DNA from 2 places in the Pseudoalteromonas sp. P1-7a genome. Region 2 is predicted to be linked to the other one. Evidence: predicted binding sites of a transcription regulator. Region 2 holds the regulator's gene; the other holds the start of a gene.

Region 1 (3,931 bases), on a different contig from region 2:
CTGGAATTAAACCGTTTAATTTAACAACATACGTGTTGTGATGCTTACCGTGGTGATACTCAAGAGTTTCTTTTGAAATGTGAGGCTCAAGTGCATCAATTGCATATGGTAGTGACGGTAGTTCAAATGCCATTTTTTATCTCCATCTTCTTTTGGTTGATAACGCGCTTGGTAGTACGTAATGCCTGATAGAACAGACCACTTACCTATACCAAACGAGAATATAGTGTTACTATAATTGTTGAGTATTTTACTCAAGTTTAAGCAAACAGCAATGCTATTGCTAAAGACTATTTCAATTGCGGCTTTATTTGCCCATTTTAAGTTATATATTTGTGGCCACAATGATTTATTTTCAAGCCCCGGATATATCAAGCTATCGTCATTTTGAGGTTGTAGATGGAAACCATTGATAAAATTAAACAGCAGATTTCTGAAAACCCAATTATCCTTTACATGAAAGGGTCACCTAAATTACCAAATTGTGGTTTTTCTTCACAAGCGTCACAAGCTCTAATGTCATGTGGCGAACCATTTGCCTATGTTGATATTTTACTAAATCCAGATATTCGTGCTGAGCTACCAGCATACGCTAATTGGCCTACCTTCCCACAGCTTTGGGTTGAGGGCGAATTGATAGGTGGTTGCGACATTATTATTGAAATGTTTCAGCGTGGTGAATTACAGCCGTTGATCACTGAAACAGCAGCTAAATATAAAGAAGCTGACGCAGAGTAATAGTTACTTTGCTAAACATAATAAAAGCCACGTTTACGTGGCTTTTTTGTGTCTATCTATAACTTTCTTGCGTTTTAATTTATTGATCAGCCCATGATTATAGCCAATAATTTGTACTCAATAGTTAGCAAACTCAGGCCTCACTCCTCGTTTAGATACACCTTAGTAAGGATAAGTAAGCAACAATGCTACTTATATAAGCGCAAATTTTAATTAAAAAATTGAGTTTTATACCAAGGCGTAATAATACGTAACCAGCTATGCTGAGCTATACGTGTCGCTATCTGCGCTAAAAGGCTCTTTTTTAGCACAACCCAATATCGAGATTTTTGCCTGGCTATCAATACGTTTTTCCAGCCTCAAAATAGAACACTTAATTAAGCGAATTGGTATTAAATAAAAATTCACACCATTTGCACTAAAAACGACACAGCAATTCATAACTATACCAATGAACGCTAAAAAAGCGTGATCCTAAACCTTTAATTTATTTAAATTGCATTAAACTATCTAAATGTTAACTGAACCAATAAAGTTTTAATGAATATTTATTCATTGGGTGGGGCTTTACGTTTACGTAAAGGGTATTGGTGTGCTCCCTTTGTTTTTACAAAATGTTAAAATTGACACCAGTGTCATGAAAAAATAACGCACAAAAAAGCACTAAATGTTAAAACTTATGAGTTAAAAAGAAACCTTGCCTTGAAGTGAGAAATATTCAAGAATGTGAATATGTATTCAAAATAATATTGACTCTATTTACTATAGAGGCTAGTTTTGTGCGTCTGTTAGCAAATCGTCGAGCAGTTCATTCACGTTAACAGTGCAGCAAGGGAGGGGTCTATGTTATACGACTCAACATTAGAAAAAGATAATTGTGGCTTTGGCTTAATAGCCCAAGTAAATGGTCAAGCTAGTCATCGGCTTATTCGTACAGCTATTACTGGACTTGATCGCATGCAACACCGCGGTGGTATATCTGCCGATGGTAAAACAGGCGACGGCTGTGGTTTATTACTCCAAAAACCTGACAGTTTTTTTCGTGCCATTGCTAACGAGCATAACTGGCACTTAGGTAAAAATTACGCCGTAGGCATGGTTTTCTTAAATTCAGATCCCGTTTTAGCACAAGCTGCAAAACAGGTTTTATGTGAAGAATTAGAACAAGAAACACTTAAAATACTTGGTTGGCGTGAAGTGCCTACTGACCCTTCAATGCTAGGGCCAATTGCTACACAGCAATTACCTGGTTTTGAACAAATTTTTGTTAGTGCGCCGGAAGGTTGGCGTTCTAAAGATTTAGAGCGACGTTTATATGTAGCACGTCGCCGCGCAGAAAAGCGTTTAGCAGAGGATGAGTCGTTTTATATTGCGAGTTTATCGGGGTTAGTGACTATCTATAAAGGCCTTATGATGCCTGCAGATTTGCCTAACTTTTATTTAGACTTAGCTGATATTCGTATGACCAGCGCTATTTGTGTATTCCATCAGCGTTTTTCTACTAATACTCAGCCGCGTTGGCCTTTAGCACAACCATTTAGGTATTTAGCGCATAATGGTGAAATTAATACCATTGAAGGTAACCGCCAATGGGCTCGTGCACGTTCGTATAAGTTTTCTTCGCCACTTATTCCTGATTTACAAAGCGCAGCGCCGTTTGTAAACGAAACTGGCTCTGACTCATCAAGCCTAGACAACATGCTGGAGCTGTTTTTAGCGGGTGGCATGGATTTATTCCGTGCTATGCGTATGCTAGTGCCACCTGCATGGCAAAAAAATCGTGCTATGGATGATGACTTACGTGCATTTTACGACTTTAACTCTATGCATATGGAGCCGTGGGATGGCCCTGCGGGCATTGTTATGTCTGATGGGCGTTTTGCAGCGTGTAACCTTGATAGAAATGGCCTGCGCCCGGCGCGCTATGTTATTACTCAAGATGGCTTTATTACACTGGCCTCTGAGGTAGGGATTTGGGATTACACTGCAGATGAAGTGGTCGAAAAAGGCCGTGTAGGGCCAGGCGAGCTTTTAGTAATTGATACTAAATTAGGCAAAATCTGGCACTCAGATGAAATCGACCAAGATTTAAAATCGCGTCACCCTTATAAGTCATGGCTTGAAGAAAATGTTAAACGCCTAACTCCGTTTGAAGAGCTTACCGAACAGGATGCAGGTAATCGCTCATTTGATGACGAAACGCTTGTTAAATACCAAAAAATGTTTGGTTACACTAACGAAGAGCTCGATAGTGTAATTCGTGTAATGGGTGAAAATGGCCAAGAAGCAACAGGTTCTATGGGTGATGACACGCCATTTGCTGTGTTAAGCGAAGGGCATCGTTCACTGTATGATTACTTCCGCCAAAAGTTTGCGCAAGTAACTAACCCGCCAATCGATCCGCTGCGTGAAAACCACGTAATGTCATTGGCAACGTGTATTGGTAGTGAGCAAAACGTATTTAATGAAACCACAGGCCATGCTAAGCGTCTACAGTTTGATACGCCAATTTTAATGTATGCTGATATGCAGCAGCTACTAAATGCTGATGACGAGCATTACAGCTACTGTAAAATTGATATTACATACACAGCAGAGGAAGGTTTAGAAAAAGCGGTTGCACGTATTTGCGACGCTGCACAAGAAAAAGCAGCTGCAGGCTGTGTAATGCTTATTTTATCTGACCGTAACTTTAGCGAAACCCAATTACCAATTCCTGCTGCAATGGCGGTAGGTGCTGTACAAAAACGTTTAGTAGATAATAACTTACGTTGTGAGTCTAATATTATTATTGAAACGGGCAGCGTACGCGATGCACACCAATTTGCTGTATTACTTGGTTTTGGTGCAACCGCAATATACCCATACCTTGCATACGAGTCACTGGTTGCGATGAGCGACAGTAAAGTGATTGAAAAATCGTACTGCGAAGTGACGCTTTCGTACCGAAAAGCTATAAATAAAGGCCTTTACAAAATTATGTCTAAAATGGGCATAAGTACGATTGCATCGTACCGTTGTTCAATGCTTTTTGAAGCCGTTGGTTTATCAGATGCCATGATAGAGATGTGTTTTAAAGGCGTAGCAAGTCGTATTAAAGGCGCCTGTTTTAGCGATTTTGATAGTGATCAGCAAAAGCTACATAAACTTGCTTTTAGTAAGCGTAAGTTACTCAGCCACGGCGGTTTATTAA
Region 2 (3,931 bases):
TCAATCAACTTGGGCTGTACATCGTTAACAGCGGTGGCAAACGCGTACGCCCTATGCTTGCTCTATTGGCTGCAAGAGCTTTGGGCTACCAAGGTAAAGATCACATTACCTTAGCAACAATTGTTGAATTTATACATACTGCAACGCTATTACACGATGATGTTGTTGATGAATCTAACCTACGCCGTGGTACACCTACTGCTAATGCCGAATTTGGTAACGCTGCCAGCGTGTTAGTTGGGGATTTTATTTACACCCGCTCATTTCAGCTGATGGTGGGACTTGGTAAAATGCAGATTATGCAAGTACTTGCTGATGCAACCAATGTTATTGCCGAGGGCGAAGTATTGCAGCTTATGAATTGCAACGACCCTAACACTACCGAAGCAAGTTACATGCAGGTTATTTATTCTAAAACGGCTAAATTGTTTGAAGCCGCTACAGGGCTTGCGGCTATTATTACCGAGCAAGATAATAGTGTGCTAGATGCGCTTAACTTATACGGCATGCACTTAGGTACTGCTTTTCAATTAGTTGATGATGTGCTTGATTACAACGCAGACGCTGACCAGTTAGGTAAAAATATTGGTGATGATTTAGCAGAAGGCAAACCTACCTTACCATTAATCTATGCTATGCAGCATGGTAGTGATGAGCAACGAGCCCTTATTCGAGATGCTATTGAACATTGCAATGGTATGGATAACCTTGAGGCTATTTTAACGGCTTTAAAAGAAACCAAGGCGCTTGAATTTACAATGCAAAAGGCGCAACAAGAAGCTGATAAAGCGATAGCCTGTTTAGACTTTTTAGCTGAATCACAGTATAAGCAAGCATTAATAAGCCTAGCGCGTATTGCTGTAGAGCGAGATCACTAAGGCCATAGCCCTTAATTAGTAAAGGGTAATAATTTTCGAGCAATAAAAAAGCCTGCATATGCAGGCTTTTTTGTATGAAATTTGGCTATTACGCCATGAAATCGACACCTTCTTTGATGTCTTTTTTCAGCGTTTCAAGCATATCGTTTTTAGCTTTTTCTTCAAATGCGCTTAACTCGCCGTAAGAAATAATTTCTTCTACGCCGTTTTTACCTAAACGTACTGGGTGAGCAAAGTACTCTGCATCACCATTTTCAACAGCAACGTATGCGTAATCTACTACGTCTTCACCTTGTAGGCCTTTAACTAAAGACATACAAAAACGTGCTGCAGCAGCACCCATAGAAAGTGTAGCTGAACCACCACCCGCTTTAGCATTTACTACTTCAGTACCTGCATTTTGGATACGTGGAGTTAGTGTAGCAACTTCTTCTTCGGTAAAGCTTACGCCTTCAACTTGAGAAAGTAGAGGAAGAATAGTTGTGCCAGAGTGGCCACCAATTACGGGTACTTTTACTGATGCTACGTCTACGCCTTTAAGCTCAGCAACAAATGCTTCTGAACGAATTACGTCAAGCGTAGTAATACCAAATACGCGGCTTGCATCGTAAGTACCTGCTTTTTTGAATACTTCAGCAACGATTGGCACAGTGCCATTTACTGGGTTAGTGATAACACCCACTAATGCTTTAGGGCAGCTAGCAACAATGCCTTCTGCTAATGTTTTGATGATACCTGCGTTTACGTTAAATAAATCCGCACGATCCATACCTGGTTTACGTGGCATACCCGCTGGGATAAGTACGATATCACACCCTTCAAGCGCTTTATTTAAATCGTCTGCGCCAAAACCTGCTACTTTAACATCTGTAGGGATGTGTGATAGGTCAACCGCAACACCTGGTACAACTGGTGCAACATCGTAAAGTGATAATTCAGAACCTGCTGGTAAGCCTGTTTTTAATAATAAAGACAACGCTTGACCGATACCGCCTGCAGCACCTAATACAGCAACTTTCATTGGAATTCTCCGTAATTTGAGGTAGGAAATATTTGTGGCTCTTAAGATAATGAAATTAGCGACTAAAAACAAATTTATCCTGCTTATTTCAGGTATATTTTCGACCATAGTTGTAAACTTTGTTGGTTTATCGCAGCAAACTGGCAAGTTAACTAAACAACTGCTGCATAATTATTCATTTTTGTGTAGAATTTGCATTATAAATAACAAAAATGAATAAAGACTATGCAACCACAAGACAAACAAGAAGCACTGGTAAAAGCGTTTAAAGCACTTTTAAAAGAAGAGAATTTTGGCTCGCAAGGCGAAATAGTCGAAGCATTAAAAGAGCAAGGCTTTGACAATATAAGCCAGAGTAAAGTGTCGCGTATGCTTAGCAAGTTTGGCGCTGTGCGTACCCGTAATGCTAAACAAGAAATGGTGTATTGCCTTCCCGCAGAAATGGGCGTACCGACAGCTAAAAGCCCACTGCGCCAGCTTGTTATTGATATTATGCATAACGAGATGATGATTATTATTACCACCAGCCCAGGCGCAGCGCAGTTAATTGCTCGTTTGTTAGATTCTTTAGGTAAAGCTGATGGTGTTTTAGGCACAATTGCTGGGGATGACACTATTTTTATTGCGCCTGCAAAAATTTCTGAAATTGACATTACGCTTGAGCGCGTACGCATTTTATTTGATACGGTTTAAAGCTGCTTTAAAAAACTAACTGACGGCGCAAAAAACGCTGAGCCCATATCGGCTTGAGTAAAATCAAGCCAATGGTCGTAACACTCCCCTTTTCCTATGCGGCTGTTAAGTACCTTTTCAAACGCACTTCCCGATGCAGAGCATGTAATACTTAGCATACCTTGCTCATAAACATCGCCATACGGCATGCTTTGGTTAAGCAATATTGCTTGGCCGCTCTCATTTTTTAGCTCGCTTCTAGTGGCGTGGCTAGTATCTACCTTAGGCTCAATTAAAGTGTTATCTAAACGCGTGCGCCCCATAATATGCTCTTGCTCGCTGAGTGATAAATGCTGCCATACACTCAAGTCATGCTTATAACGTTGGACATGAATATAACTACCTTGGTGTTCAAAGCTGTCGGGCTTATTAACCAGTGCAGTGATTCGTTTTTGCCGCCCATGCGGGGTATCGCCTGCGTAAATAAAGCCGTTAAAGTCTCGCCCATCTAAAAACCTAAAGTTGCGAATTTGTTCAACCAGCTCTACATCGGGCGAAAACAACTTTAATATTTGCAATGCAAAAAGGTGATTAACATCTTCTCGGTCTGAGCGAATTTGGATAAATAAATCACAGGGCTGTACGCGCATAACAAAATCGCTGTGATTTATATTAGGAAAGCTTTGCAGCTCGCTTGGGATATATTCAGGTAGTATATGCGGCCAATATTGCGCGCCTATGGCCACCATGCAAGAGAGCATGGCCTCGGAGAACTGATCACTAAACTCTTCTTCAATTGCGCTTACGCGCTTTAGCTTTGCGCGCAATGACTCGTCTTGACCATCAAATACATTAAAAAATAAATGCAAACCGTGTAAGTTTGCTTCAGCACAAATCCCAGATTGCGCTTGCGCCATTGTTATTCCTTAGCTTTATAAAACACAGCGAATAACACGTTTGTTATGATTCGAAAAAATTCACCGTGTGAGGTTTTATTTTTATTATAACCTGCTCATTTATTTCAAATGACTGGCCATATTGTGCGGCAACTTCAATCTCTTGATCTGCAATTAAAACAGTGTAAACATAAGCCGAACCTATAAACCGACGGTTTAAAATGCTCACACTTTGAGGGTTATCAGCCTGCGTATTTTGCGCAAGCTCAATATGGTGCGGACGTATATACACCAGCCCTTTTATTGCATTGTGCTTATGTTCTTGCTGCGATTCCACAACACCATAAACGGTTTCGTATTCAGTTGCCGTTAACACTTCTGCGCCTAAGTATATGCCCTGACCCAGAAACTCTGCAACCTCCTTTGTCTTTGGCTTGGCAAAAAGCTGCTCTGGCGTACCTTGT

Evidence for each region. Region 2 encodes ArgR, which controls arginine synthesis, uptake and breakdown. Its sites were predicted from a motif close to ANTGAATANNTATTCANT; they were not measured.
Region 1: gltB (glutamate synthase large subunit) is a predicted target of ArgR. The motif match lies at 1,464-1,481, and genes of this name have one in related genera.

What each region holds. Positions count from the first base shown of each region.
Region 1 covers NZ_LKDU01000015.1:66,542-70,472, reverse strand. The annotation lists gene AN389_RS11150 (Fe-Mn family superoxide dismutase) at 1-133, opposite strand, end outside; gene AN389_RS11145 (Grx4 family monothiol glutaredoxin) at 400-738, shown strand; gene gltB (glutamate synthase large subunit) at 1,582-3,931, shown strand, end outside.
Region 2 covers NZ_LKDU01000005.1:143,947-147,877, forward strand. The annotation lists gene ispB (octaprenyl diphosphate synthase) at 1-878, shown strand, start outside; gene mdh (malate dehydrogenase) at 967-1,899, opposite strand; gene argR (transcriptional regulator ArgR) at 2,125-2,592, shown strand; gene AN389_RS05970 (Dyp-type peroxidase) at 2,589-3,488, opposite strand; gene AN389_RS05975 (ABC transporter ATP-binding protein) at 3,532-3,931, opposite strand, start outside.